DNA from 2 places in the Jejuibacter calystegiae genome. Region 1 is predicted to be linked to the other one. Evidence: predicted binding sites of a transcription regulator. Region 1 holds the regulator's gene; the other holds the start of a gene.
The links. The regulator LexA, encoded in region 1, represses DNA repair genes until DNA is damaged. The targets are predictions, from matches to a motif close to TNCTGTATGTACATACAGNA.

Region 1 (23,426 bases):
GGCTTCACGCTGCGCACCAACTTTAACGATCTTAAATCTCACTACGCCGATAACCGTAAGCCGGAATACCGGCCGCAGCCTCAGGATAAGATCCTACAGCACAGCGTGGTGGGTAATCAGCTGACCCAGTTGAAATACAATGCCGGTCTGACTAATCCGCAGATTCAGACCAAAGGGGATACCCTTTATGTCACCGGCGATCAGGTGAAATACCGTGACTCGCGTGAGGGTATCGATCGCGCTAACCGCATTGTGATGAATGACCTGCCGGAAGGGATAAACAAGATCCGCGTAACGGAAAGCCGGGTCGCTATGCCGCAGGTGACCACCGAAACCGACGTTGATAGCCTGCGTCATCATCTGGAAGGAGAGCCGCTGGGCCACGAAACACCGCTGGCTCAGCGCCGGGTGGATCCGGTGGTGCCAGACAGCACCGAACAGGGCTGGTATCTGGACAAACCACGCTTTAGTTATTCGATCGATCCGGTTCTGAGTCAGTCCTTCGGCGGCGCGGAAAGCTTCTATATGTACCAGTTGGGTATCAGGGGCTCCGCCGATCTGTGGCTGACAGACCACCTGCTGACCAGTGGTAGCCTGTTCGCCAATATCAAGAACAACTACGACAAATTTAACTACACCAGTCCTCCGAGCGACACGCATTTGCCGCGGGTGCGTACTCACGTGCGTGAATACGTTCAGAACGATGTCTATGTGAACGATCTACAGGCCAACTACTTCCAGTATCTGGGCAAAGGCTGGTACGGACAGGCCTATGCCGGTTATCTGGAAACTATGTTCGGTGGCGCAGGCGCCGAGGTACTGTACCGTCCGCTCGACAGCAACTGGGCGGTGGGGCTGAACGCCAACTACGTGAAGCAGCGTGACTGGCGTAGCTCTCAGGATATGATGAAGTTCACCGACTACAGCGTGAAGACCGGGCACCTGACCGCTTACTGGACACCGCCGTTTGCCGATGGCGTACTGGTGAAAGCCAGCGTGGGCCAGTACCTGGCGGGCGACAAGGGGGGAACCCTGGATATCTCTAAGCACTTCGACAGCGGCATCGTGGTGGGTGGCTACGCCACTATCACCAATGTCTCGTCCGAAGAGTATGGGGAAGGGGAGTTCACCAAAGGGGTCTATGTCTCCGTTCCGTTGGATCTCTTCTCGTCGGGTGCGACCCGCAGCCGTGCCCTGGTGGGCTGGCAGCCGCTTACCCGCGATGGTGGCCAGATGCTGGGCCGCAAGTTCGAGCTTTACAGCATGACCAGCGACCGCAATATCAACTTCCGATAAGCGTTCTGGCCATCACCGCCGCCTCCCATCAGGGGGGCGGTTTTTTTTGCGGGTAAAAGTGTGAAAACCGCGTTAAATAAAGTAGATCTGGATCACGTTTTTCCCTTATAAAGGAGCCAGTATCCTGATATGAATAAGGGGAATAACATGTCGTTGCCATCTCGCTCTCCGGCGGAGTGGATCGCTTATGGATTACAGTCAGTGCTGAATCTGGGGCTACTGAGCCTGGGACTGATTTTGATGGTGTTTCTGGGGAAAGAGACGCTGCACCTGACCTATGTGCTGTTTATTAATAGCGAACAGGTGACCAAATATCAGCTGGTGGAAGGGCTACTGGTCTGGTTTCTCTATTTTGAATTTATCGCGCTGATTGTGAAGTACTTTCAGTCTGGTTATCACTTTCCGCTGCGCTACTTCGTCTACATTGGCATTACTGCCATCGTGCGACTCATTATTATTTCCCACGAGACGCCCGAAGAGGTACTGGTCTATTCCGGTGCGCTCCTGCTGCTGGTGGTCACGCTGTGGTTATGTAACACCAGCCTCCTGAAGCGCGAATAATCGCGTCTTGTTGACGGCCCTGCCTGGGCCGTCACTTTATTCGTGTGTTACACCTTTGTTGCTATTAAGATCGCTGGAATATGCTTTGCCCCACACGAGCCGCGGGTTCTGCGTTACAATGCCTTCAGAATTTTTTCCGGAGAAGGTGTTATGTCCCATCCCGCGCTGGCGCAGCTGCGCGAACTCCACTACTTTCAGGATATTCCTGCTTTAAGCCACGCACTGAGCGACTGGCTGCTGCTGGAAGATTCCATGACGAAACGCTTTGAGCAATACTGCCACAGGGTCAGCGTGGATATACTGCGCGAAGCCTTTGTTGATGCCGGAGAGCTGATGCCCGGGGAAGCGGCGCTACTGCCGGACGAAGAGCGCTTCTGGCTACGTGAGATTTTGCTGTGCGGCGATGGCGAACCCTGGCTTGCTGGCCGGACGCTGGTGCCGCAGTCAACGCTGAATGGCCCGGAGCTGGCGCTGCGCCAGTTGGGAACTACCCCGTTAGGGCGTTATCTGTTTTCATCATCGACCCTGACGCGCGATTTTATTGAAACCGGACGTAGTGCAGAGCTGTGGGGGCGCCGTTCCCGTCTCCGGCTCTCAGGAAAACCGCTGTTGTTGACCGAGCTTTTCCTTCCTGCGTCGCCGCTGTATCGAGAGGAATAAAAAATGGAGTGGACTCTGAAGCAGAATAAGCTGCTGGCGTATCACCGATTGATGCGCACTGATAAGCCCATAGGCGCGCTGTTGCTGCTCTGGCCGACGCTGTGGGCGCTGTGGATGGCAACCCCGGGCGCGCCGCCGTTAACGATACTGCTGGTTTTTGTGGCGGGCGTCTGGTTGATGCGTGCCGCGGGCTGTGTGGTGAATGACTACGCGGACCGCAAGTTCGATGGTCATGTGAAGCGTACAGCGAATCGTCCCCTGCCCAGCGGCGCGGTGAGTGAAAAAGAGGCCCGTATTCTGTTTGGGGTGCTGGTGCTGCTCTCCTTCCTGCTGGTGCTGACTCTGAACAGCATGACGATCCTGCTGTCGGTGGCCGGGCTGGCGCTGGCATGGGTTTACCCCTTTATGAAGCGCTACACCCATCTGCCCCAGGTGGTGCTGGGCGCAGCTTTCGGCTGGGCGATACCGATGGCTTTCTCCGCCGTTAGTGAAAGCGTGCCGATCTCCTGCTGGCTGATGTTCCTGGCGAATATTCTCTGGGCCGTGGCCTACGATACCGAGTACGCCATGGTGGATCGCGATGACGATTTGAAGATTGGCGTTAAGTCTACGGCGATTCTGTTTGGCCGCTATGACAAACTGATTATTGGTCTGTTGCAATCTGGCGTGGTGGCGATCATGATACTGCTTGGCGTGCTGAATGGCCTTGGCGGCCTGTGGTATGCATCGATTGCCATTGCCGCCGGGTTGTTTGTCTGGCAGCAGAAGATGATAGCGAACCGAGATCGCGATGCCTGCTTCCGGGCCTTTATGAACAACAACTATGTTGGCCTGGCGCTGTTTATCGGTCTGGTGCTGAGCTATCTGCATTTCTGATTATTGAGTGCATAAAAAAGCCGGTCGGTGTAACACCTGACCGGCTTTTTTCATTTTTACGGCGCGTTATTCAGCCTGTTCCGTTGCTTCTTCTTTGGCCTCGATACCGCCATTCTGCGAGGTGGCGCTCTCAATGGTCAGGCGCACATCGGAGGTCAGCAGTTCGGCCAGCAGTTGGTAAACCTGCAGCGCTCGTTCAGATTCAGCGTCGCCGCTGTCGCTGATATAGCCTTCATCGCGCAGGGTCAGCACCAGAGTAGAGAAGACCGCCTTATCGAAGAATTCCGGCGCATTGATACCATGCAGAACCGACAGGCGCTGTGCCAGAGTGCGACTCTCTTTTTCCAGAGTGCCGCGGTTAATGCCCGGGTTGGCACCCAGCAGCCAGAAGGTGATGGCATAACGCTGAATGGTCTCGCGCACGCCTGCCGCCAGCAGTTGCAGGGTACGGGAGCGCAGCGGGTTCACCTGTAGCGTATCGCCGTTAATCAGGATCAGCCCCTGGCGTTGTAGTTCGTCCAGTAGCGCGTCGATCTCCGCGGGCAGCGCCTCTTTTTCCCAACGCAGGAATAACTCGCTCTTCAGCATCGGGTAGAGCAGCGTCACCTGCTCCAGTAGCGCACTGCGGGTCAGATGACGGCGTTGGGTAATCATCATGGCCAGCAGCGATGGCAGCACCAGCATATGCATCAGGTTATTGCGGTAGTAGGTCATCAGTACCGCCTGCTCGCGCGGTAGAATGATGATGTCGCCGATCGTATCTTTTTCCACTTCGAACTTGTTCATCTGTAGCGCGTGATTGATCAGTTCATCGGCGGTGACTTTCGGCGCCGTCGCGTCCGGCGAATAGGGGACGTTACGCATAATATCCAGATAGCAGTTCAGCTGTTCGGTTAGCTGTTCGCGGGTCAGAGAGCGCTGACGTGACGCCAGTAGCGCGGTACAGCACAGATTCATGGCGTTTGCCGCGCCGGCGTTGTTAATGCGCACCATCAGATCTGCGGCGATAGCGTTGACTGACGGCGTCAGCCAGGCCGGGCGTACCGCTTCGATGGGATCGATATCGTCACGCCATTCCGGCACGTTCTGGTTCAGCCAGTTGTTCAGCGGAATCGGCTCGCCGAAGTTAACGTAACCCTGACCCAGATTACGCAACCTGCTTAAGCCGCGTACCATCTGAGTGAAGCTCTCTTTCTCTTTGGTGGCACCGCGCAGCTCTTTCGCATAGGTGCCCACTTCCATGACATGTTCGTAGCCAATGTAGATGGGAACCAGCGTGATGGGGCGGGTACCGCCGCGCAGCATCGCCTGAATGGTCATCGACAGGGTACCGGTTTTCGGATCCAGCAGCCGTCCGGTACGCGAACGTCCGCCTTCCACAAAGTACTCTACCGAGTAACCGCGGCTGAACAACTCACCCAGATATTCGCGGAATACGGTGGAATAGAGCTTATTGCCCCGGAAGGTACGGCGGATGAAGAATGCGCCCAGGCGGCGGAAAATCGGGCCCGCTGGCCAGAAGTTAAGGTTGATACCAGCAGCGATATGCGGTGGTACCAGCCCCTGGTGGTAGAGCACGTAAGAGAGCAGCAGATAGTCCATATGGCTGCGGTGGCAGGGGACATAGACCAGTTCGTGGCCCTCGTGGGCCAGTTGACGAATGCGCTCGGCGTTATGGACGTTGATGCCCTGATAGAGCCGGTTCCAGGTAAAACCCAGTACGCGATCGGTTACGCGGATAGCTTCGTAAGAGAAGTTAGCCGCTATCTCTTCCATCAGGGCTACGGCGTTCTGTTGGGCCTTTTCATGGGAGATCTTTTTGGTACGCGCTTCGTCTTCTACCGCCCGGGCAATGGCCCTCGAGGACAGCAGCTTATTAAACAGATCCTGACGGGCCGGCAGACGTGGCCCTACGGCCGCCAGACGCAGACGCGAGAAGTGCATTCTGGCGATACGCAGCAGCTTCTGGGCGATACGCTTGTCCGTACCATGTTCGGTAGCCATACGGCGCAGAGAAACCGGTGGCGAGAAGCGCACAAAGCTGTCGCGGCCCAGCCAGATCACGGCGAAGAATTTTTGAATACCGTTCAGATTGCGCAGCGGCGGGTTGGCTTCCCCTTTCTCTTTGCCCGGCGCACGGCCGAACATCACAGAGACGGGTACCATCTGAACGTCAAGATTCGGATTACTGCGGTGTAGATCCAGATAGTTATGGAATAGTTTGATGGACTCTTGTTTAGGCGTGTAATAGGTGAAGACGCGGGGACCGTCGTGCGCGAACACATAGCGCGGCAGGACGACGCCGTCCACTTCCAGCGGCTCCATGGGGTCCGGCAGATCGTGGGCCAGACAGCGCGCACGCAGCGTCAACAAGTCTGCCTTCGAGTTATAGGGCAGAACGTACATAATCGGACGCGAAGTATCCAGGCCAAGTTCGGCGCAGGGATCCGCCGGAATTGACTTGCTCTTTACCAGAATACTTAATGGTAAATTAAGGAGCTTGTATAAAAATCGGGACCAGCCTGACATAAATGATGTAAAGCCTCTGGTTAATCATGCAAATGCGCCGTCAGAATACCAGAAACGGCACGGAAATTCTGCGGCACCACTATTAATCGAAGCGCGCTGGCGTTGACGCTGATTTTCGTCATACTGCCTGCTGCATTCGGTCTGGCTTCGTTAATCGGCTCGGGCGCGCCCTTGCCGCTTTGATGCAACTGAACTATTTAGAGTGTGTTTTTTGAAAAGGTTTCCATTACATGGCGAATAATACCACTGGTTTTACCCGTATCATCAAAGCTGCCGGCTATTCCTGGAAAGGTCTGAGCGCGGCGTGGCGTAACGAAGCGGCCTTCCGCCAGGAAGGGGTCGCCGCGGTTATTGCCATTATAGTGGCCTGCTGGCTGGATGTTGACGCCATGACGCGCGTGCTGCTGATTGGCTCCGTCATGCTGGTCACGATCGTCGAAATTCTGAATAGCGCCATCGAAGCCGTTGTTGACCGGATCGGCAGCGATTATCACGAACTTTCCGGTCGCGCGAAAGATATGGGCTCCGCCGCCGTGCTGTTAGCGATTATCGTCGCGCTTTTCACCTGGGTCACGCTACTCTGGTCGCATTTGCGGTAAAGCTTCAGGAAACGGATAAAACGCTGACTTTTTACCACGTTGTGGTTCCAAAATCGCCTTCTGCTGTATATACTCACAGCATAACTGTATATACACCCAGGGGGCGGAATGAAAGCGTTAACGGCCAGGCAACAAGAGGTTTTTGATCTCATCAGGGAGCATATCAGCCAGACGGGAATGCCGCCCACCCGTGCGGAAATCGCGCAGCGACTGGGCTTCCGTTCGCCTAATGCCGCAGAAGAACACCTGAAGGCTCTGGCGCGCAAAGGGGTTCTCGAAATCGTCTCTGGCGCTTCACGCGGTATCCGACTGCTGCATGAAGAAGAAGAGGGGCTGCCGCTGGTTGGGCGCGTTGCCGCGGGTGAGCCGCTGCTGGCCCAGCAGCATATTGAAGGCCACTATCAGGTCGACCCTTCCCTGTTTAAACCGAGTGCGGACTTCCTGCTGCGAGTGAGCGGTATGTCGATGAAAGATATCGGCATTATGGATGGTGACCTGCTGGCGGTACATAAGACTCAGGAGGCGCGCAACGGTCAGGTCATCGTGGCTCGCATTGAAGATGAAGTCACGGTTAAACGCCTGAAGAAGCAGGGCAACACGGTGCAACTGCTGCCGGAAAACAGCGAGTTTGAACCTATTGTGGTCGATCTGCGCGAACAGAATTTTACTATTGAAGGGCTGGCCGTCGGGGTGATCCGCAACGGCGAATGGCTCTGAATTTATAAACGCATCCCCCTGCTGACGCGTCCGTTCCCGGGCGCGTCTCTGCTTTAACTCTCCTGACTGCATAACCGGATAATGGCCATGCCCCTTTTCCAAAAAACCGATAAAGCATTATGGCGGCTGGCGCTGCCGATGATTTTCTCTAACGTGACGGTACCGCTGCTGGGGCTGGTGGATACTGCGGTCATTGGTCATCTCGACTCGCCGGATTATCTGGGCGGCGTTGCCGTTGGCGCTACGACGACCAGCTTTTTGTTTATGTTGCTGCTGTTCCTGCGGATGAGCACCACCGGCTTTGCGGCTCAGGCATGGGGCGCGAAAAATGCGCCGGCGCTGGCCAGATCGCTGGTTCAGCCGCTGATGCTGGCGTTGATTGCCGGTGTGCTGATCGTGGCGTTACGTACTCCGCTGATCGATTTGGCTTTGTACATTGTCGGCGGCAGCGAGCAGGTTCTGTATCAGGCGCAGCGCTTCCTGGCCATTCGCTGGCTGAGCGCTCCGGCAACGCTCGCCAATCTGGTACTGCTGGGTTGGCTGCTGGGTGTCCAGTACGCCCGGGCACCGGTTATTCTGCTGGTGGTGGGTAACCTGCTGAATATTTCGCTGGATCTCTGGTTTGTGGTGGGCCTGCATATGAACGTGCAGGGGGCGGCGCTGGCGACGGTCATTGCCGAATATGCGACGCTGCTTATCGGGCTGGTGATGGTGTGGCGGGTACTGCGGCTACGTGGCATTTCGATGGATATGCTGAAGCAGGCCTGGCGCGGCAATATTCGCCGCCTGCTGGCTTTGAACCGCGACATTATGCTGCGTTCCCTGCTGCTTCAGCTCTGTTTTGCCGGTATTACCATTTGCGGTGCGCGCCTCGGTAGCGAAATCGTGGCGATTAACGCGGTATTGATGACCATGCTGACCTTCACCGCCTATGCGCTGGATGGTTTTGCTTATGCGGTAGAGGCCCACTCCGGCCAGGCCTTTGGCGCGCGCAGCACCGGGCAGTTGTTGAGCGTATGGCGAGCCGCCTGCCGCCAGGCGGGTCTGGTGGCGCTCTGCTTCGCGGCGATCTACGCCCTGGCGGGGGCGCAGATCGTAGCCCTGTTAACCTCAATCCCCGAACTTCAGGCTCAGGCGGATCGCTATCTGCTATGGCAGGCGGTGCTGCCGCTGGTTGGCGTCTGGTGTTATCTGCTGGATGGCATGTTTGTGGGGGCCACCCGCGGCGCGGAAATGCGTAACAGCATGGCGGTTGCCGCGCTGGGATTCGGACTGACGCTACTGACGCTGCCCTGGCTGGGCAACCATGGCTTGTGGCTGGCTCTGACGGTATTTCTGGGGCTGCGTGGCCTCTCCCTGGGCTGGATCTGGCGCCGTCACTGGCGTAACGACACCTGGTTTAAGGTGCCGGGCCACCAGTGAGCCTGTAAGGCTATACTTAATGGGTGAGTAAAGCTAAATCCGGCGCAGGAGGTACGCGATGCTCAGAGACGAAATCGAAGGCGGCTGCCGGCGTCTGGTGGGTAGAGTCCGCGAAGCCTGGGGCAGGATGACCGACGATGACGGCGCCATTGCCAGCGGCCGTCATGAGCGGCTGATTGGCAGGCTTCAGCAACGCTATGGCTACGCCAGAGCCCAGGCAGAAAAAGAGGTGACCCAGTGGGAAAAGCGTAACGATTACCGCTGGTAGCAGGGCGTGGGCGCGGTTTAGCGCCCGCGTTTTTTCACGGCGACGCTGTGATCGTGCTGGCAGATTTCGCGGTTGCGGCAGGCTTCCACTTCGGCGCAGGGCGCGCACAGACCGTGTGCTTCGATCACATTGTGGTGTAGAGCAAAGCCGTTACCGGCCGCCAGCTTGTGCATTATCTCCTCCACACCTTCCGCACTCTCCTCTTTCACCGAACCGCAGCGATCGCAGATAAACATGGCGGAAGTGTGCATAGGCTCATCAAAGTGATGGCACAGCACATAGCTGTTAGTGGACTCAACTTTGTGTACAAACCCCTGCTCCAGAAGAAAATCCAGCGCCCGGTATACGGTAGGGGGCTTGGCCTGGGGTTCGCTGGCCTTCAGCAGATCGAGCAGATCGTAGGCGCTAATGGAGCTATCCTGCAGCGTCATCAGACGCAGTACTTCAAGGCGCTGAGGCGTCAGGCGCACGTTGCGCTGCTGGCACAGTTTCTCTGCACGCGCCAGCACATCTTGCGGTGTCGTCATATCCATCAGTCTGCCTCGTTATCTCGGAATCTTGCCCAATTTTATCATGAACCCGCTAAAACGCCGATATCCTGAACGCAGTCGTCACCTGGAGTGTGATACGGCGCGGCAGTCAGGTGTTAAGGCGGGGGATTACGCACCTTAATAGAGAAGTGTTATTGCATGATGAAATGCATTTTTATCATATATATTTCTGTAAATAAGATCTGATTCCTGGCGATATATCGCATATTGTGATTTTGATAGCATTATTTACTGCTTGCTCTTTGACCGGAATCAGGCGGATGACTACCTTGATTAAGGGCATTTTTTATTCACCCGTCATGATTCTTATAAAGAGGGAAGTAAGAATGTTACATAAGCATGAGTCCGTCCTGCATCTCACCTGCCTGAGTCAGGTTTCCGTCGCCCAACTGGCACCCACATTCGCCACGCTGCCTGCCACGGCTCACGCCGATGGTCAGTACCGGCTGCGACGCTATTCCGTTGTTCGATTCCGCCACGGAGAGGTGGAAGAAGTTGATAAGCATGATTTTGTTCAGTCCAGCGATATTAACCGCTTTCAGGGCAATGTGGTGCGCCGCTTTGAACCGCTGGAGTCCACCACGCTGAAAAGCGACGGTCTGCGTGAGGTTTGCCGACTGTTTGTGGAAAGTAACGGGTTGCCAGACGGACAGGAGATTGAGATCCACCAGATGCGTGTTACCGCGATCTACGATGAAACCCAGGTGGCGCCGGAAGGGATCCATCAGGACGGGTTTGATCATATCGCGCTGGTGGCGATCGATCGTGAAAATATCGTCGGCGGTGACGTCATGCTGTACAGCAACAACCATGAGGCGCCATTCTTCCGCAAGGTGCTGGAAAATGGTGAAGTAGCCATGCTGGCCGACCATACGTTATGGCATAACGCCAGCCCAATCCGGGCCGTCAGGCAGGGTGAGGAGGGGCATATGGATGTTTTCGTACTCACGGCCAGGGAGCAGCCCAATGAACTTCACGCCTGAAGCGGTACGCGTGCAGTTTGGCGCACTTTCCGCCCCGGAAGTATCGCCGCCGCCGGTATTTCTTGATGGCCCCGGCGGCACTCAGGTGCCGGTATCGGTGCTGGAGGCGATGGCGGGTTACCTGGGGCGCAACAATGCCAACCTGGGGGGGCACTATTTCTCCAGCCGCAAAACGGAAGCCCTGGTACGCCGCGCCCGGGAATCGGTACAGACGCTGCTGAATGCTTACGCGCCGGACAACATCGTGTTTGGCGCCAGCATGACGGCGCTGACCTTCCATCTTAGCCGTATTATCAGCCGTGAGTGGCAACCTGGCGATGAGATTATCGTCACCGCGCTGGATCACTATGCCAATGTTTCCAGTTGGCAGCAGGCGGCGGACGATCGTCAGGTGGTTGTTCGCCAGGTGCCGGTTAACGAACCAGAATGCACGCTGGATGTGGAGCGTATCTGCGAGCAGATTGTTCCCGCCACCCGACTGGTGGCGGTATGCCTTGCTTCCAATACCACTGGCAGTATTGTCGATGTGCGGCGCATCGTAGAGGCAGCGCATAAGGTCGGGGCCATGGTTTACGTGGATGCCGTGCATTATACGCCCCATCACCTGCCGGATGTGCAGGCGTTGGGCTGTGATTTTCTGGTCTGCTCCGCCTATAAATTTTGTGGCCCGCACGTTGGCATGGCGTATATTGCGCCGCGCTGGTTACAGGCACTGCGGCCTTATAAGGTGGCGCCAGCGACCGATATTGGTCCCGGGCGTTTTGAAACCGGCACTCTGAGCTTTGAAGGGCTGGCAGGCGTGGTGGCCGCTATTGAGTACCTGGCCCAGTGGGGAACGGAAGAAGCACCGTTGCGCCAGCGTTTGCAGGAGAGCTATGCCTGCTATCAGCATCATGAACAGGCGCTGAGCGAATATTTTCTGGCGCGTCTGCAGGCAGTAAACGGCGTACGTCTGTACGGCATTAACAGTGGTGATGCCCGACTCAGAACGCCTACTTTCGCGCTGACCTTTGAAGGATGGTCGCCAGAGCGGATCGCCAGAGGCTTGGGGGATGAAAATATCTGCGTGGGGAACGGTCACTTCTATGCTCAGGGGCTTATCCGGCAACTGGAGCTCGCAGAGCGCGGCGGCGTAGTGCGTATTGGGTTGATGCACTACAACACCCGCAGCGATATCGACAGCCTGTTTGAAGCGCTGCGACGGGTGGTGAGGTAATCGTCCATTTAGTATACAGGCTGCTATTTTATGGGCCTGTATTTTTGGGCCATGAAGAAACCAGTCCATCGATATGCTCATGTAGATCGGGATTGATATGATTCCACATAGGATCAAGCACAAAATCGATACCCTCACGCCGGGCCTGTTTCGCTGCGGGGACAAAATCACTGTCGCCAGCGACTAAAATGATTTGCTCAACGTTTTTATGGTGGGACAGTGATGAGATATCCAGACTGATTTTCATATCAACGCCCTTCTGCCGGGCTTCATACCTGACATCCTTCTCTGTAAGTTCATCGACGGTAATCCGGCCATTAAGTAACGCTTTCGTTTTCTCTGGTGTAATCACCCACTAACCTTCATCGGTAATACGCCCCAGCCGTAAAGCAACTTTCCTGAATTTTTTTAACTCGTTATGGAATTCTTTTCTGAATCTGGCTTCAGGAGTGTCAGAAAAGCTAAATCCTTTTCGGGAGACAGGATTCTGTGCTCGTTTTTCGAGCGGTGGCAATCGTAGAAAAGAATACGATACAGATCGGGACAGGGCTTCCCTTTATTGGCTTTGCGCAGATCCCGTAATAGCCCGGCGTAGAGGTCACGAGCGATCTGCCTGGTGCTTTTTTCTCGCCAGTCATGATACAGGGTACGGTAGCGTTTAATAAAAAACTACCGTCCACCAGGATTGCAGTTTTCATAAACATCCTTGTTTAGTCGTTGAAAAATAAAAAAACCCACATTTCGGAAGGCTCACTATGTGGCAAGCTCGTACTCTGTGGGGTGCTATTGTCAGCCAGTATAAAAAATGATCAATTAAAGATCAAGACCGTTGGCTGGTATCTGCTTTGCACCTTCTTTCTGTAGTATAATCCGCCATCGCCGTTTCCATTCGTACACTCCTCAGGAGACATACGGGAGACAGATAAGTCCAAAATACGCCAACAAGTGTAAACATGCACCAGAACCCAGAATCGCAAAACGCATTGCAAAACGGCGCTGCCGTAACTTCCTTTCTCCCCCATCGTTTTTCCGTTGCGCCAATGCTCGACTGGACGGACAGACACTGCCGTTATTTTCTGCGCCAGTTATCGCGCCATGCGTTGCTCTATACCGAAATGGTAACCACCGGCGCCATTATTCACGGTAAAGGGGACTACCTGGCTTACAGCGAAGAGGAACATCCGGTCGCGCTGCAATTGGGTGGTAGCGATCCCCAGCAGTTGGCGCACTGCGCCCGTCTGGCGGAAGAGCGCGGCTATGATGAGGTTAACCTGAACGTGGGTTGCCCGTCGGATCGCGTACAGAATGGGCGCTTCGGCGCTTGCCTGATGGGCGAAGCGCAGCTGGTGGCGGACTGCGTTAAAGCCATGCGCGACGTGGTTTCCATTCCGGTAACGGTAAAGACCCGTATCGGCATTGACGACCAGGACAGCTACGCATTCCTGTGCGATTTCGTCGGTACAGTGGCGGAGCAGGGCGGCTGTGAAACCTTTATTATCCATGCCCGCAAAGCCTGGCTTTCCGGCCTGAGCCCGAAAGAGAATCGCGAGGTTCCGCCGCTGGACTATCCGCGGGTTTATCAGCTTAAGCGCGATTTCCCGCAGTTGACGATGTCGATTAACGGCGGCATTAAGTCCCTGGAGGAGGCGCAGGCCCACTTACAGCACATGGATGGCGTGATGGTAGGGCGTGAGGCGTACCAGAATCCGGGCATTATGGCAGCGGTGGATCGGGTGATTTTTGGCACCACCGGGCCGGATGCCGACCCGGCGGCGACGGTGCGGGCCATGTATCCCTATATTGAGCAGGAACTGAGCCGCGGAACTTATCTGGGCCATATTACTCGCCATATGCTGGGCCTGTTCCAGGGCGTGCCGGGCGCTCGCCAGTGGCGACGTCATTTGAGCGAAAACGCCCACAAGCCTGGCGCAGGTATCCAGGTGGTGGAGCAGGCGCTGGCGAAAGTCGTCAGGGATCGTTAATTTCTGCGCCACTTAATGGTGAATTTCACTACGCCCGGGGCAACGCTCCGGGCGTTTTTGTTATTTTTCAACAAATTATTTCTGGCACGATTCTTGTAATACTTCGGGGGTCTGTAATAAGGAGCAAACCATGCTGGAACTGATTTTTGTCCTGGGATTCTTTTTTATGCTGCTGCTGACGGGAATCTCCCTGCTGGGGATCGTCTGCGCGCTGTTTGTCGCTACCCTGCTGATGTTTGCCGGCGGCCTGTTCGCCCTGATGATTAAAGTGCTGCCCTGGCTGCTGCTGGCCGTGGCGGTGGTCTGGATTATCCGCGCTTTTAAAGAGAAAAAATCACACAATCGCGATGAGATTATCTTTGGTCAGCCGCGCCCGTATCGACGCACCCGCCGCCGTTACACCCGGTAATGCGGTGTCGATCACAGACCGGCAGATTTCTGTCAGCTTTGTGAAGCTGTCCCAGGATTTGGTTCAGAGATCTGTTATTCTGTGCCCCGAATTCATCGCTTGTACCCTACATCCAGGCGAACGATAAAAAAGAATGGGCTTCCTTCGGGAAGCCCAAATTCTTTCTAGGGTATCAACAGGCTGGAGCCCTGGGTGGTTCGGCTTTCCAGCACCTTATGAGCCCGGGCGGCGTCGCTCAGAGAAAAAATCTGTTGTGGCCGTACGTCGACTTTAATCACGCCGCTGGCGATCAGCGAGAACAGTTCGCTGCTGGCCTCATCCAGCTCGGCCTGAGTGGTGACATAGCCGAACAGGGAAGGGCGGGTGACATAGAGCGAGCCCTTCTGATTCAGAATGCCCAGATTCACGCCAGTGACCGGCCCGGAAGAGTTACCAAAGCTGACCATGAGTCCACGCCGCTGCAGGCAGTCCAGTGAGGCTTCCCAGGTCGATTTGCCCACCGAGTCGTATACCACCGCCACTTTATTGCCATTGGTGAGTTCACGCACCCGCTCTGCGATATCCTCTTCCCGATAGTTAATGGTGCGCCAGGCGCCGGCCTGTTGCGCTTTTTCCGCCTTTTCCGCCGAGCCGACGGTGCCGATAAGGCGGGCGCCCAGCGCCTTAGCCCACTGACAGGCGATAGTGCCTACGCCGCCAGCCGCAGCGTGGAACAGGAAGGGTTCATCCGGTTTCACCTCATAGGTTTTGCGCAGCAGATAAAAGACGGTCAGCCCTTTCAGGAAAGAGGCTGCTGCCTGTTCAAAGCTAATGGCATCGGGCAGGCGCGCCACTTTATCGGCAACCACGTTATGCACCGAACTGTAGGCACCCAGGGCCGACTGGGCATAAACCACCCGATCGCCCTCTTTCAGGTGGCTGACGGCGGAGCCGACTTTGCTTACGATGCCTGCGGCTTCGGTCCCCAAACCGCTGGGTAACGTTGGTGGTGGGTAGAGCCCGCTACGCACGTAGGTGTCGATATAGTTGATGCCAACGGCTTTGTTTTCGACCTGAACTTCGTTATCGGTCGGATCTTTGGGGGTAAAGTCGACCGCTTTCAGTACCTCCGGTCCGCCGTGTTCAGTGAATTCAATTCGCGTTGCCATGTGATCTCCTTTTGGGTCGAGGCAAGATTAAAGGGTATACTTCCCGGTCTCTCTCTACAGATACCTGAGCATTTAATTCACTATGGCAGGAAAAACCCCCTTCAACAAACCCTCCGAAAGCCGCGAGCCGCGCGATCGGGAGGTCGATGCGCTGAAAGTGCCGCCCCATTCGTCGGAAGCTGAGCAGTCGGTGTTGGGTGGATTGATGCTGGATAACGAACGCTGGGACGATGTGGCCGAGCGTGTGGTGAGTGAAGACTTCTATACCCGTCAGCATCGCCTGATCTTCACCGAAATGCACCGCCTGCAGGAGCAGGGGCAGCCCATCGATCTGATTACCCTTTCCGAATCTCTGGAGCGCCAGGGCCAGCTGGAAAGCGTGGGGGGATTTGCCTATCTGGCGGAGCTGTCGAAGAACACTCCGAGTGCGGCCAATATCAGCGCCTACGCCGATATCGTGCGCGAGCGGGCAGTGGTGCGCGAGATGATCTCCGTCGCCAACGAGATTGCCGATGCTGGTTACGATCCCCAGGGACGTACCAGCGAAGATCTGCTCGATCTGGCAGAATCGCGGGTTTTCCAGATAGCCGAAAACCGCGCTAATAAAGATGAAGGTCCGAAGGGGATCGATAAGATTCTGGAGGCCACCGTCTCCCGTATCGAAACTCTGTATCAACAGCCCCACGATGGGGTCACGGGTATCGATACCGGTTATCAGGACCTGAATAAAAAGACTGCCGGTCTGCAGCGTTCGGATCTGATTATTGTGGCGGCGCGTCCCTCCATGGGGAAAACCACCTTCGCCATGAACCTGTGCGAAAATGCCGCCATGCTGCAGGATCAGCCGGTGCTGATCTTCTCGCTGGAGATGCCCGCCGAACAGATTATGATGCGTATGCTGGCTTCACTTTCCCGGGTGGATCAGACCCGCATTCGTACCGGCCAGCTCGATGACGAAGACTGGGCGCGTATTTCAGGCACCATGGGCATTCTGCTCGAAAAGAAAAACATGTATATCGATGACTCGTCAGGCCTGACGCCGACCGAAGTGCGTTCCCGCGCGCGCCGCATCTACCGCGAGCACGGCGGGCTCAGTCTGATTATGGTCGACTACCTGCAGCTGATGCGCGTGCCGTCGCTTTCCGATAACCGTACCCTGGAGATCGCCGAAATCTCCCGCTCCCTGAAGGCGCTGGCCAAGGAGCTTCAGGTGCCGGTGGTGGCGCTCTCCCAGCTTAACCGCTCTCTGGAGCAGCGAGCCGATAAGCGCCCGGTAAACTCCGACCTGCGTGAATCTGGCTCTATCGAACAGGATGCCGACCTCATCATGTTTATCTACCGTGATGAGGTCTATCACGAAAACAGCGACCTCAAAGGCATTGCGGAGATCATCCTCGGTAAACAGCGTAACGGTCCTATCGGGACGGTGCGTCTGACCTTTAATGGTCAGTGGTCGCGGTTTGATAACTATGCCGGGCCGCAATACGACGACGAATAATTATTTGGCTATTTTATTTGCGATTTTGGGATTGGGCAGTGCTCGCCATCCTCACGTACTTCAGTACGCTCCGGTGGTTACGCGCTGGCCGCACCCAAACCCGCTGCACCAATAACGCCAAATGGCTAATCGAAAAGAATTAAGGAATGAACATGCAAGCGGCAACCGTGGTCATTAACCGCCGCGCCCTGCGACACAATCTGCAACGCCTGCGTGAGCGGGCACCGGACAGCCGCCTGGTGGCGGTGGTGAAGGCCAACGCCTACGGTCATGGTCTGCTGGAGACGGCCCGTGCGTTGAGCGATGCCGACGCTTTCGGCGTGGCAAGGCTGGAAGAGGCGCTGCGCCTGCGGGAAGGGGGCATTCGCCAGCCCATTCTGCTACTGGAGGGCTTCTTTTCCCCAAGCGACCTGTCGCTGCTGGCGCAGCATCAACTGATGACCTCGGTCCACAGCGAAGAACAACTGGTGGCACTGGAGCAGGCGCAGTTGAGCGAGCCGGTGACCGTCTGGATGAAGCTTGATACCGGAATGCATCGACTCGGTGTACGTCCGGAGCAGGCGGAAGCCTTCTGGCAGCGGCTGTCGCGCTGCCGCAACGTGCGTCAGCCGGTCAATATCATCAGCCACTTTGCTCGTGCCGATGAGCTGGAATCGGATGCCACACCGCGTCAGCTCGATATCTTTAATAGCTTCAGCGCCGGTAAACCGGGGCTGCGTTCGATTGCCGCTTCCGGTGGGCTGCTGTTCTGGCCCGATTCGCACCTCGATTGGGTACGCCCCGGCATTATTCTGTACGGGGTATCGCCGCTTGAAGAGCGTCCCTGGGGAGCGGAGCTGGGATTCGAGCCTGCGATGTCGCTGATGTCGTCTCTGATCGCGGTTCGCGACCATAAGGCAGGGGAGCCGGTGGGCTATGGCGGTAGCTGGGTCAGCGAGCGTGATACGCGGCTGGGCGTGGTGGCCATGGGTTATGGCGATGGTTACCCACGCTGTGCCCCCTCCGGCACGCCGGTGCTGGTAAATGGCGAAGAGCGGCCCATTGTCGGCCGGGTGGCGATGGATATGATTTGCGTTGACCTTGGGCCTGAAACCCGGGCACGTGCTGGAGATTCGGTGGTGCTATGGGGCGAAGGGCTGCCCGTCGAGCGTATCGCGGAGATAACAAAAGTTAGTGCTTACGAACTTATCACGCGCCTGACGCCGCGGCTGATGCTGAAATACATCGACTGACTCATCGACAGGTTGCCGGTATGCTGTCCGGCGCCTGTTTCCCCTGGCGGGCGTTTTAACGAATCCATAACCTGCCCCTCGATCTCCCTGCACTTCCGGTTTATTGTGTTACTGATGCCTCGCCGTGTCGCCACGGGCGGAGGCTGCCTCACAACAGCCAATAACAATCAGGAGAATCCGGCGTGTTTCAGAATGTTGACGCCTATGCAGGCGATCCCATCCTCTCGCTCGTGGAACGTTTTCGGGAAGATCCCCGCAGCGATAAAGTTAACCTCAGTATCGGCTTTTACTATAACGAAGAGGGGATCGTTCCCCAGTTTCCTGCCGTAGCTGAGGCCGAAGCGCGCCTGAGCGCCACACCCCACGGCGCTTCGCTCTATCTGCCGATGGAAGGGCTGGGCGATTATCGCAGCGCCATCGGGCCGCTGCTGTTCGGCGCCGACAGCCCGCTGCTGAAAGCGGGAAACATCGCTACCATCCAGACTCTGGGAGGCTCGGGCGCTCTGAAGGTGGGAGCCGACTTCCTGAAACGCTACTTCCCTGATTCCGGCGTTTGGGTCAGCGACCCGACCTGGGAAAACCACGTAGCAATATTCGAGGGGGCTGGATTCGAAGTAAACACTTACCCATGGTTTGATGATGAAACCAAAGGCGTGCGCTATGAAGCGTTGCTTGAAGCGCTGAACAACCTGCCAGCGCGCAGCATTGTGCTGCTGCATCCCTGTTGCCATAACCCCACCGGCTCCGATCTGACCGATGCCCAGTGGGACGGCGTGGTCGAAGTGCTGAAGGCGCGCGATCTGATTCCATTCCTTGATATCGCCTATCAGGGTTTTGGCGGCGGTATGGAGCAGGACGCTTACGCGATTCGCGCTATTGCCGGTGCCGGGCTGCCTGCGCTGGTCAGTAACTCCTTCTCTAAAACCTTTTCGCTCTACGGTGAGCGGGTGGGAGGGCTGTCAGTGGTCTGTGAAGATAGCGATGCTGCCTCCCGGGTCTTTGGTCAGTTGAAAGCGACGGTGCGCCGTATCTATTCCAGCCCGCCAGAGCACGGCGCGCGTCTTGTTGCCACGGTGTTGAACGATCCCGAACTGAAGGCGAGCTGGCTGGCGGATGTTGAAGCGATGCGTAAGCGTATTATCGCTATGCGTCAGGCGCTGGTAGAGGTGCTGGACCAGGCGCTGCCGGGCCGTGATTTTGGTTATCTGCTGCGCCAGCGCGGCATGTTTAGCTATACCGGCCTCAGCCCGCAGCAGGTCGAGCGGCTGCGCGAAGAGTTTGGTGTCTACCTGATCGCCAGCGGCCGTATGTGCGTAGCGGGCCTTAATAGCCGAAACGTCACGCGTGTGGCACAGGCTTTTGCGGCTGTAATGTAAATACTCACTTACCTTTAAGGTGCTGTCACATCGGCAGTGTGCTGGCACCTTTCCCTGTCAGTCATGGCGCTGGCCCGGAAATTTTCAGCGCCGGGTTTTACCTTTTCCCGGTCTGATACACACTTAAAGAGATCCATTCGTTATACGGAGCCGTTTATGTGGTACCAACAAACTCTGATTCTGAGCGCAAAACCGCGCGGTTTTCACCTGGTTACCGACGAGTTACTGGGACAAATGCGCGAGTTGGCCGATATTCAGATTGGGTTACTGCATCTGCTGCTCCAGCATACCTCCGCTTCCCTGACGCTGAATGAGAACTGCGATCCTACCGTGCGCCAGGATATGGAGCAGCACTTTCTGCGGACAGTGCCGGAAAATGCCCGCTATCAGCATGACTATGAGGGGCCGGACGATATGCCAGCCCATATTAAATCGTCGCTGCTTGGCGCCTCGCTGACGCTACCGGTTCGTCTTGGCCGCGTGGAGCTGGGGCGCTGGCAGGGGATCTGGCTGGGGGAGCACCGGATTCACGGCGGTTCCCGGCGAATCGTCGCGACGCTACAGGGGAGTAAAACGATGACCAGTTCGGAGTTGTTGCAGTACTGCATGGCGAAGACCGGAGCGCAGCAAAGCGTCCACAGTGACTGGAAGGCAACCCAGATTAAGGTGGGGGATGTGTTGTTTGCCATGGTGCAGGAGGTGGATGGGCGACCGGCGGTATCGCTGAAGACCAGTACGCCCCTGGCGGATTTGCTGCGTCAGCGGCATCAGGATCTGTTTCCCACTCCGCATCTGAATCAGGATAAATGGAGCACGCTGTTTCTGGACGGATCGCTTCCGGCTTCGCAGATATACTCTCTGGTGAATGATTCATACCAGCAGGCGCTGGATCTGCTGTCGGAGGAGAAACGCAGGAAGCTGATGGGGGGATGAAGGGAATCGGCGCCTTTCCCCGCAGCGAGGAAAAGCGCCATCAGCGTTACTTCTGTTCCAGTAACGGCTTCAGGAAACGCGCGGTGTGAGAAGTTTCGCACTCCGCCACCGTTTCCGGCGTGCCGGAGACCAGAATCTCACCGCCGCCGCTGCCGCCTTCCGGACCCAGATCGACAATCCAGTCGGCTGTCTTAATCACATCCAGGTTATGTTCGATAACCACGATGCTATTGCCCTGATCGCGTAACTGATGCAGCACGTCCAGCAGTTGCTGAATATCGGCGAAGTGTAGACCGGTGGTCGGTTCGTCCAGAATATACAGGGTCTGGCCGGTACCGCGTTTCGACAGCTCGCGTGCCAGCTTCACGCGCTGGGCCTCGCCGCCGGAAAGCGTGGTGGCCGACTGGCCCAGCCGGATGTAAGAGAGACCAACATCCATCAGAGTCTGGAGCTTGCGCGCCAGGGCGGGCACGGCGTCGAAAAACTCCCGCGCCTCTTCAATAGTCATATCCAGTACTTCATTGATATTCTTGCCCTTGTACTTAATCTCCAGGGTTTCGCGGTTGTAACGCTTGCCCTTACACTGGTCGCAGGCCACGTAAACATCCGGCAGGAAGTGCATCTCAACTTTGATCACGCCGTCGCCCTGACAGGCTTCGCAGCGACCGCCGCGGACGTTAAAGCTGAAACGGCCTGGCGTATAGCCGCGTGAACGAGACTCCGGCACTCCGGCGAACAGTTCGCGCACCGGTGTAAACACGCCGGTATAGGTAGCCGGGTTGGAGCGCGGCGTACGGCCGATGGGGCTCTGGTCGATATCGATCACTTTATCGAAGTGCTCCAGTCCCTGAATATCGCGGTAGGGGGCCGGTTCGCCGCTGGTGGCGCCGTTCAACTGACGCTGAGCGATGGGGAACAGCGTATCGTTAATCAGCGTCGATTTCCCCGATCCGGATACCCCGGTGATGCAGGTAAACAGTCCAACTGGCAGGGTCAGGGTGACGTCCTTCAGGTTGTTGCCGCGAGCGCCGGTCAGCTTCAGCACTTTTTCCGGATCGGCGGGAACGCGTTTTTTCGGTATCGCTATCTGGCGCTTGCCGCTCATATACTGGCCGGTCAGGGATTCCGGCACCGCCATAATGGCGTCCAGCGAACCTTCCGCCACCACCTGACCGCCGTGAACACCGGCGCCGGGGCCGATATCGATAATGTGGTCGGCGGCGCGAATGGCGTCTTCATCATGTTCCACCACAATCACGGTGTTACCAAGATTGCGCAGATGGATCAAGGTACCCAGCAGGCGTTCGTTATCGCGCTGATGCAGGCCGATGGAAGGCTCGTCCAGCACGTACATGACCCCTACCAGACCGGCGCCAATCTGGCTTGCCAGACGGATACGCTGGGCTTCGCCGCCGGAGAGCGTCTCTGCGGAGCGGGAAAGCGTCAGGTAATTCAACCCCACGTTGACCAGGAACTTCAGGCGATCGCCAATCTCTTTCAGCACTTTTTCGGCGATTTTTGCCCGCTGTCCGGCAAGCTTCAGGTTGGCGAAGAACGCCATGGCGTGACCGATGCTCATATCGGAGATGGTCGGCAGCGTGGTGTTTTCCACAAACACGTGGCGCGCCTCACGCCGCAGACGGGTGCCGTTACAGCTGGTGCAGGGGCGGTTGCTGATATATTTGGCCAGCTCTTCGCGCACTGCGTTGGATTCGGTCTCTTTGTAGCGGCGTTCCATATTGTGCAGCACCCCTTCGAAGGGATGACGACGTACCGAGGTATCGCCGCGGTCATTCACGTACTTAAATTCGATAGACTCCTTACCGGAGCCATAGAGCACTACGTTGCGCACTTTATCGCTCAGGCTTTCCCAGGGGGCCTCAACGTCGAATTTATAATGCTCCGCCAGCGAACGCAGCATCTGGAAATAGTAGAAATTGCGCCGATCCCAGCCGCGAATGGCGCCGCCGGCCAGCGACAGCTCGCCATTCTGCACCACCCGATCGGGATCGAAATATTGCTGAACGCCCAGACCGTCACAGGTGGGGCAGGCACCGGCCGGGTTGTTGAAGGAGAACAGGCGTGGCTCCAGTTCGCGCATGCTGTAACCGCAGATGGGACAGGCGAAGTTGGCGGAAAACAGCAGCTCTTCGGCTTTGGGATCGTCCATATCGGCGACTACCGCGCTACCGCCAGAAAGCTCCAGCGCTGTCTCAAAAGATTCCGCCAGACGCTGCGTTAGATCTTCACGTACCTTAAAGCGATCCACCACCACTTCGATGGTGTGCTTTTTCTGAAGCTCCAGCTTTGGCGGATCCGACAGATCGCATACCTCGCCATCGATACGGGCGCGGATATAGCCCTGGCTTGCCAGGTTCTCCAGGGTTTTAACGTGCTCGCCCTTACGTTCTTTGATAATCGGTGCCAGTAGCATCAGCCGCTTACCTTCCGGCTGGCTCAGGACATTGTCCACCATCTGGCTAACCGTTTGAGCCGCCAGCGTCACGTCGTGATCCGGGCAGCGGGGTTCGCCCACGCGGGCAAACAGCAGTCGCAGGTAATCGTGGATTTCCGTAATGGTGCCCACGGTAGAGCGCGGGTTATGGGATGTCGACTTCTGCTCAATGGAGATGGCCGGGGAGAGCCCTTCGATATGGTCGACGTCCGGCTTTTCCATCAGCGACAGAAACTGACGCGCATAGGCGGAGAGGGACTCGACATAGCGGCGCTGACCTTCCGCATACAGGGTGTCAAACGCCAGTGATGATTTACCCGAACCCGACAGGCCGGTCACGACGATCAGCTTGTCTCGGGGAATTACCAGATTGATATTCTTGAGATTATGGGTGCGGACACCCCTGACTTCTATCTTGTCCATTTAGCTTTCCCGGATACTAACCCGCTGCCAGAAACGGCTAATTATGACACAATTAATCCTGAATGGATATCCAGTATTCCTCTGTAACAAATGAAGCATAGGTAACTTTAATGGAACGACGGGCACAGCTATAAACTCTAACAGTGGCGTGATAGAATCGCGGGTTTACACTATCAGGAAAACCTTCTCAGGAGACTCGAACATGGCCAGCAGAGGCGTAAACAAGGTGATTCTCGTCGGTAATCTGGGCCAGGACCCGGAAGTGCGCTATATGCCAAATGGCGGGGCCGTG
Region 2 (7,690 bases), 1.6 Mb from region 1:
TTGCTCGCATCGTCACTAAAACTGGTCACCTGCTGAAATTCGACATCAGCCTTATGCTCTGCCTTATGGCATAAGTCCACCAGTGCTTCGTAGAAGGGCTTCCAGTTGCGCGTCCATGTCCTGACATGCAGACCAGAAACGACGCTCAGAATTGCTTTGTAGGCCGCTGTAGAAGGGGTTGATTTAAAACCTTTCCCACCGCACCGCTCGCACGCCTTTATCACCGGCGCCCCCCGGGTCTTAGTCGCCTCCCTGTCGAGTACCTGGCCGGAGCCACCACACCGGCAGCGCGCAGAAATCACCCCGCGCCCGTGACATGTCACACAGACCTTTTCGATAATCCCCTGTGCGGTCGCCGGGCTGATCTTCTCTTCTCCGTCCATACCGATATAACCCGCATACTTCACAATCTCCCCTTCCGTCCGGATAACGCCAGCCCCCCGGCAATCAGGACAATCCGACGATGTGGCCGCCGAACGGGAATACTCAGAGAATGCGAAGCGGGCCAGGATAAGCGCACATTCACCCAGTCGCCCACCAGCTGCTTTGCGTACATTCTTCGGTGCGTGGTCTATTGCGTGACGGGCCAGCGCCTGAATGGCCCGCTGTTCGTCGGTATGGCTCCCCGCCTTCCCCATAAACATCGACAGGCCGACCCTGGCACGGGAACAGGTCACCCCCAGTGCAGCCATGATATCGGTGCCGGTGAGTCTGTCCGGTGAGGTGCCTTTAGCTGCGTCACTTATGTGCATACTCTGCGGGTGAAAGTGCTTCAGGGATGATTCAATTTTCATGCGGACACCTCTCTTTTAATCGCTTCGCCGACCCGCAGATCGACGCTACTGTTGCACTCATTTCCCCAGCGGTCCCACCCGGGCCACTCGGTGCGAGCAAATAGCTCGATGCGGGACACATCCCCGTAAAGCTGTTCTAGCCGGTTGCGGACTTCCCGCGGTTTTTCGCTGTGTTCACCCAGGCAGGAATAAACCACCTGTTTAACCGATGCGCTGGCGCGCTCCACCCCGGCGCCGCGGGTGGCGATCAAGACGTCCTCGGTGTTTGCGCGGGTGTGGTTGCCGCCGTTCATGCGTGTTTCTGCGTTCAGCATATCCAGCAGATCGTTAAAATCCACCAGTTCCCCAGCGGCCAAAGCCTTATCGAACCGTTCACCGGCGCGCTGGTTCAGCTTCACCCAAGTGAACCCCTTCATTGTGCGAATCCGAAAACCCCACGCTTCAGCCAGTTCGATTGCCTCTTCTACGTGGGTGCCGGTGTACCACATCGCCAGAACGGAATCGGCAGCGGCCAGCGACCACACCGGAAGCCGCTTCATCTCTGCAAGCGTCATGGTCTGATAATGATTTTCGGCGGCGCCGTTACTGATGGTGTTACCGTATTGCCACGGCGGATCACACATAATCAGCTGATAGCTCACAGTAACCCCTCCTCTCTCCAAATCTGCTGGGTGCGGAAAACACCCTCTGCGTGCATCAGGCGCAGTTCCTCACGGGAATAGTCAGTTTTAATCCTGCCGTCTATGGCGTCGTGACAGCAGTTGCAGGCAATGGCCGCCTGCTGGTCATTGGGTTTGCAGCCTGTGCCGCAGGTATCTGACATGCGGTAATGCGCCAGCACGCTGGTATCCGGGTTGAAACAGCAAATTCCCGGAATGCGCACAGTACATTCGCGGCCGCGCGCCGCTTTGCGGAGGTCTCTCTTCATGCGGCGTAACTCATGAGCTGCGCGGCGGCGTTCTCGGCTGCCTGCTGGGTTGGGAAGGTGCGGTAAAGGATGTAATTCCAGAGGACATCGAGGACGGCTTTATAGAGCTCGGAGAATTCGACATCATCCATTTTTGCGAATGAGATCGATCTCGGCTCCTGGCGTATGCTGCCATCCGGCATCCGATGCTGAATATAGAACCCAGCCTGGATAGTCGCCCAGGCGCGGAACGCCTCAAACGATTTTACGGCGCTGATATTACCGGCGCGCTTCTGAGCGGCATCATCAAGATACTGGGTCGCCAGCTCATCCAGTACCCCTTCATACCCGGTGTGGTATGCGATCCACTTAACGAAGCCGTTAACCAGCAGCTTATCCGCCGGAGAAATAGCACCGCCGCCCGGCGTCCAGTAATGGAAGCCCAGCCCCAGCAAAGAGAAGAATTTGCGATGGAATGCCGCATTCCGCGCTTTCTTGAAATCGGCATAAATGACATCGCCCATCCGCACCTTAGTTTCAATAAACTCCTGTGCGTCAGGAGTCGCGGGGACTAATATCCCGCCCTGCGATTTGATAAAAGAATACTGCGCCATTGGTTCCCCCGTTAGCGCAGCAATTGTTCAGAATTAAAAGCTGGTTGTTCAGGCCAGCTGATTAATTATAGCTTATTGCCGTCTGGCGATACAACAGAATATCCAGCCAGTTTTGCCAGTTCAATCAATGCGTTAAATGATGCTATGTGCTCATCGGGATAAACCCGCCTGACATTTATGATCGCACCGTCCTTACATTGCACGACTACACGGCCATCCCGGGGTAAATAGTCAATAACATCTGAATATTCCGCCACTGTTTTACCCCCTCTGGCCGTGGATACAAATACACCTACCCGGCTGCGCTTCCTGCAGCCGTTCGGCGTTATATAAATCATTAAAAATCAGGTGTGGTTAAAAAAACCAGTCGTCGGCGCTTTCCCAGGTCTCCTGGAGCAGCTCCTCGATATCTTTTTTGGTGTCGTCGTTTGCACCAAATACGAATAGCCCATCAGATCCGACGCGGCGTATTGTCAAAGAGCAGGTTTCATCGTAGCGGGAATCCAGTCGGCGTTTTAGCTCTTGTTCCAGGGCAGGTATAGCACCATTCGGGAGCTTCTTAGACCTGTCGATCATCACTTCAATGCGCATAGTCCCTCCTTTCGGGTAACTGTACATTCATACAGTATATATACTCCCAGCTAACCGATGATGCAAACTTTTAAGAGCATTTTATGCGAAAGGCACAGCGTAATTAATTTTTAAGTATATGTTTATAAAAGAAAACCGCCGTTAGGCGGCTTTCGTTCTATGTGACATGTCACAGCTTGAGTTTTATCTCATGCCAACCACGATTTACCCAGCACTGGCTTTCACTGTCCAGCAGACATTCGCTGACGGGTAATGGGTCGCCACACCGGCCACAGCGCTTGCGGCTGATCGATCGAATATGCATTCGTGCCCGTGCATCGTCCTGACGTATCAGCATTGCGATATACTCCGCGGCGTCGTACGGTTCCCGACCTGGGCGCCGGGCGGCGCGGTTCCGCTCCAGCATTTCCAGTTTCTGGGCATCCAGATGCAGTTCTATTTTGCGCTGGCCTTCGCTGGCTTGCCGTGCACGCTGCGCGGCCTTGCGCTCTGCTGCTGATTTTCCCATCACTTAACCTCCGGCGCGGTGGGCAGTAATTGCCAATGAGTTACTGGGTGGTGAATCAATTCTATAAATTCTCCGTGCTCGTCCTGCCAGCGTTCGCAATTCTCAAAATACTCTGCATCGTTATATTTACCCATACCAACCCACACACCGTTACAGACCAGGACGTACGTATTTGGATCTGGCATCCGCTCACTGCACGGAATCCAACCATCCGGGATTTCCGGAGAGTTGCCGGATAGCGCATCTTCGGCCCAATCCCGATCAAAACCGGGCATTACTGGCAGCGTGGCCACTACTTCATCCGGCAGCGCGTCGATATAATCCAACGCGGCACGGGCGACGCTGGTGATGCATGATGCCGCCAGCGGCTTAGGCTCTGCGTAGAGCGTTATCTGACGCCGTGGGTCGTGATACGGATTCTCACGATCTACGGTGAACAGATATGCGCATTTGTGCTTTGCCAGGTCGCGCAACTCTTGCTCATCTGTCCACGCTATAGGCTCCTGCGCCCGCAGCCGCTCCAGTTCTTCTCTGTCTGCCAGAGCTTGCTTTAGCACTGCTAGCGTGTCTGAATCTTCATCATCGATTCCGAATGGTATTTCGTCGCGTGTTGATTCAATTTCAATAATTTTGCTTTTCAGCCACTCTTTGCTAATGCTCACTGTTCGGCCTCCCCGTTAATAACGCCGTCATAAATTTCCGTTAAATGTCCGCGCAAATCCATGCGGCGTAATGCACTAAACATGTAATCGCATTCCGCTTGTTTATTTGCCCTGAACGGCTTGCTCTCTCTGTTAACCCAGAGGCCATTACCCGGCCAGCCGTGAACCTTTTTTACCCGTCCTTTGACAACATGGAGCAAACCCCACCCGGGGGGTAAATCATCAATATTTACAATCCCTGGCTCGCTAATAAAAAAACGCCAGTCGCCCATTCCTTTTTCAGGGTCAATTCTGAATTGTTTCTTTCTGTCAGCAGACAAATCAGAGCGTGAGCATTTCGCCTCGATAAGACACGATGCGCCATTTCTGAAACCAATGGCATCCGCCTGCTCTCCGTAGGGCGTCCATGCCCGAAACCGGTCATGAAATGCGACTTTGAATCCGTTATTCTGAAGAAAGCGCCAGGCTATCAGGCATAATTCGTCATGAGATAATGAATCAGACATCACACCGCCTCGCCATCTTTATTAGCCACCTGATTACGATTAGAGCGGCATATCAGCGCCCAGAAATTCATATCGCAAATCAGAGCTACGCGCATTTCCGCCGTAAAACGACAGCCGAGCTTGTTTGACTTGCCGACTGACCGCCGACGCTTTCGCATTATCTTGCGCGTGTGCGCCGCCTGCACCTCAGCCTGGCGTTGCCTTGAGGCATAAACACCCTTTGCAGGGACTTTCCGCGCCTGTTTCTGGTACGCGGTTAACAGGTCATGTACATCAGATGATTTAGCCATATCACACCACCTCGCACTCTATGCCAACAGATTTGCACGCTGATATAAACGCCTCACGGCATCTCAGTAGCGCGTTGTTATGCGCCACATCGCTCATCATTTCTATTCCGCGAAAATCAGGCATTTTTCCCTCTCCCCTCTCCAGTAATTCAGTCGATCTCTAAAAAACTCCCGGTATGTCTCCGGCGTGCGGTCAATCTGCGCCAGGATGGCGCCGCGGGTTATCTGCTTATCAAAGAGCTGGCGGACTAAGGCGCATGCGCGCATGTCGTAATGCTCTTTCAACTGGCATTCCTGCGGCCATTTGGCACGATTGAACGGCAGACCGGGCGGGAGGTAATCCGATTGCCCGGCCATAGCGTTACCTCTTCTGCGCCGCTGACAGCGTGTAGAAACGTGGATCTATGCTGTACAGCGTGTAGTGGGTAACCGGCATATCGTCGTGCCGAGTGATCCCGACGTAGCGAGATTCAATCATTGAGAAAACCCGCATCTGGAGCTGTCGCAGAGTCAGGCTGCATTCCGGGTGCTGCTTCGCCAGCGCTGCCAGGATGCCGCGGTATGTCAGTGTCTTGCCGAACATAACGGAAACCAGAACATCGGCCGGGGTCGTATCCGTTGAGCGGCGTTTTGTGGGTTTGGGTTTTGATGACCGGGTTACTGTTTTTTTGCACAGTGGCGGAACCACCTGCTGGGGAACTGGCGGCATAACGAAACCGGCACCACTACGCGCGCGGGCGCCAGCGTTCATCCGCCAGACGATCAGGGAGGTGTAGTCGCAACCATCATCGATGGTGATTTCATTGGTCATTGGTCTTTCCTCTTTGGTTAAAGCGCTGGTCAGGCGCTGATTAAAATTTCTCGGTGCTGTAACGCCGTTCTCGTTGCTTCGGCGGCTGCTGTGCAGCGCTTTGCATACGGGCTTTTTCCTGGGCCACGGCCTGGTCGATCGGCATGAAGTGGCCGTTTTTGAACTGCTGGTAAATCACTTTTCCCGCCGCACTGAAACGCGACTTACCGATAATCACCTCTGCCACACCGGCGGCAGGGCTGTCGGGGTTATAAACTTCATCGCGGTACAGCAGGAGTATGCTATCGGCATCCTGCTCGATAGAGCCGGAATCACGCAGATCCGACATTACCGGGCGACGGCTGCCCGCCGGTCGGGAATCCACCGCGCGAGATAGCTGGCTGAGCGCGAAAACGGGAGTATGCAAACGCATAGCCATGGTTTTTAAACTGCGGGATATGTGGGCCACTGCCAGGTCGTTACGCTCTGCGCGCGGCTTCTTAATCAGCCCCAGATAATCCACCATAATCATCGCCAGGCGCGGGTAGCGGCGCTTATGCGTCTCAGCGATGGCCCGGATCTGCTCTACGGTCATGTCTGTAGCATCGACGATCCATACATCGCGCTCGTTCATGTGGCTGAGCGCGCTGCTTAGCCGCCCCCAGTCTTCATCGTGCATCTGGATGGGGTTACGCAGTTTCGTAACGGAGAGGCCGCCAGCGCCAGCCAGGGAACGTTCCGCGACCTGCAGCTGCGGCATCTCCAGGCTGAACACCAGGGCGCCGCCGCCGGTACCGGTGACGCCATCCACGATTTTCAGCGCAAATTCGGTTTTACCCATGCCCGGTCGACCGGCGACGACGATCAGATCCTGTTTGTTAAATCCTCCGGTCTCTGCGTCCAGCTCTTCAATGCCGCTCAGGATGTTCCGGGTCTCCGCGTTGCCCTCCAGGCGCTTCTGGATTGTATCCATGTACCGCGGGAGTATGTCCTGAATGTGTACAGGCTGAACGTTGCCGCTATCGGCTGTGAGATCCAGCAAACGGGTAATCGACGTTTCAATCGCCAGGTCCCGCTGCGCCTGATTCGATGCCCGGCGGATAGCGTCGGCGCCATCCTGCAGGAGCTGTTCGATCTGTCGGCCGCGCCATGCCTTCACCATTTTTTTGGCATAGCCGCCCAGGTTCGCTACTGTGCCCGGGACGCGCATCAACTCCGCGATATCCGCCAAGCTGTTACCGCCCAGCGCTTCGCTAACCATCATCATGTCGATCAGACCGTCGGCCAGCGCCTGTTTTTTTATCTCGGCAAAAGTGCGGCGGTAGAAACCGACAGAAAACGCCTCTTCCGGAGTAGTGGCGATAACGTCGAAGGCGTCCGGCGTGGCGCCGCCGTTGAGCAATCCACTCAACACAAAGCTTTCCAGATCCTGCGGACTCACAGCGCATTCTCCCGTGTTTTCCTCAGCGTCTCAGGCTTCATCAGGTAGTCGAAGCTGGCACGCCACCCGTCGCGCTCAGGGCCACCAAAATAGAACTCTGGCGCCGTATCGCGAAATTTCTCGAAGTAACCCAAGAACGCTGGGATACTCTGGGTCAGCATGTGCGCTTGGATGTGTCGAATCATCCGGCGGCGGCCGTCGTCCAGTTCAGCAACGGGCAGAACATCGCCCAGGATTTCGTTGTAACCGGCGATCACATCCTCGGCGGGAATGGCAGCTTCCGCAGTAGCCCAGGCGGTAGCGTCAGCCAGGTAACCGTCAAACCTGTTAACGCGGCAGATATTGGCCGGTTTCGCGTATGTGTCTCCGCGGCGCTTCCACTCGCTCACCACCCAGCGGATCACCAGCTTTAGGTCATCCAGTGTGTACGCATCCCGGGATGTGGTTGGGGTCAGCAGCGTGACAAACGGCTTTGCGTCCTTGCAGCGGGTACCGGTCTGCTGGTTGTAAAATTCCAGGGCTTTCTGAGCGTCAGCGAGAATCTCCCCTTCTCCCCCCACCTGGGGGTTAGGGGGATCTATAGGTTC

Region 2: FEM41_RS14760 (DinI-like family protein) is a predicted target of LexA. The motif match lies at 2,924-2,943, and genes of this name have one in related genera.

The regions. Positions count from the first base shown of each region.
Region 1 is NZ_CP040428.1:1,564,130-1,587,555, forward strand. It holds gene FEM41_RS07195 (YjbH domain-containing protein) at 1-1,296, shown strand, start outside; gene psiE (phosphate-starvation-inducible protein PsiE) at 1,444-1,857, shown strand; gene ubiC (chorismate lyase) at 2,008-2,517, shown strand; gene ubiA (4-hydroxybenzoate octaprenyltransferase) at 2,521-3,393, shown strand; gene plsB (glycerol-3-phosphate 1-O-acyltransferase PlsB) at 3,460-5,922, opposite strand; gene FEM41_RS07220 (diacylglycerol kinase) at 6,153-6,521, shown strand; gene lexA (transcriptional repressor LexA) at 6,630-7,238, shown strand; gene dinF (MATE family efflux transporter DinF) at 7,326-8,660, shown strand; gene FEM41_RS07235 (CsbD family protein) at 8,719-8,928, shown strand; gene zur (zinc uptake transcriptional repressor Zur) at 8,946-9,461, opposite strand; gene FEM41_RS07245 (2OG-Fe dioxygenase family protein) at 9,806-10,462, shown strand; gene FEM41_RS07250 (cysteine desulfurase-like protein) at 10,446-11,678, shown strand; gene FEM41_RS24740 (NYN domain-containing protein) at 11,707-12,030, opposite strand; gene dusA (tRNA dihydrouridine(20/20a) synthase DusA) at 12,632-13,660, shown strand; gene pspG (envelope stress response protein PspG) at 13,791-14,069, shown strand; gene FEM41_RS07270 (quinone oxidoreductase) at 14,234-15,217, opposite strand; gene dnaB (replicative DNA helicase) at 15,300-16,715, shown strand; gene alr (alanine racemase) at 16,868-17,947, shown strand; gene FEM41_RS07285 (amino acid aminotransferase) at 18,130-19,323, shown strand; partial or broken gene FEM41_RS24745 (secondary thiamine-phosphate synthase enzyme YjbQ) at 19,480-19,890, shown strand; gene FEM41_RS24750 (MmcQ/YjbR family DNA-binding protein) at 19,930-20,256, shown strand; gene uvrA (excinuclease ABC subunit UvrA) at 20,303-23,134, opposite strand; gene ssb1 (single-stranded DNA-binding protein SSB1) at 23,337-23,426, shown strand, end outside.
Region 2 is NZ_CP040428.1:3,206,320-3,214,009, reverse strand. It holds gene FEM41_RS14785 (antitermination protein) at 1-794, opposite strand, end outside; gene FEM41_RS14780 (MT-A70 family methyltransferase) at 791-1,435, opposite strand; gene FEM41_RS14775 (DUF1364 domain-containing protein) at 1,432-1,722, opposite strand; gene FEM41_RS14770 (DUF1367 family protein) at 1,719-2,315, opposite strand; gene FEM41_RS14760 (DinI-like family protein) at 2,670-2,906, opposite strand; gene FEM41_RS14755 (hypothetical protein) at 3,076-3,414, opposite strand; gene FEM41_RS24925 (DUF551 domain-containing protein) at 3,414-4,076, opposite strand; gene FEM41_RS14745 (hypothetical protein) at 4,073-4,582, opposite strand; gene FEM41_RS14740 (hypothetical protein) at 4,582-4,872, opposite strand; gene FEM41_RS14735 (hypothetical protein) at 4,975-5,229, opposite strand; gene FEM41_RS14730 (hypothetical protein) at 5,234-5,683, opposite strand; gene FEM41_RS14725 (replicative DNA helicase) at 5,724-7,103, opposite strand; gene FEM41_RS14720 (helix-turn-helix domain-containing protein) at 7,100-7,690, opposite strand, start outside.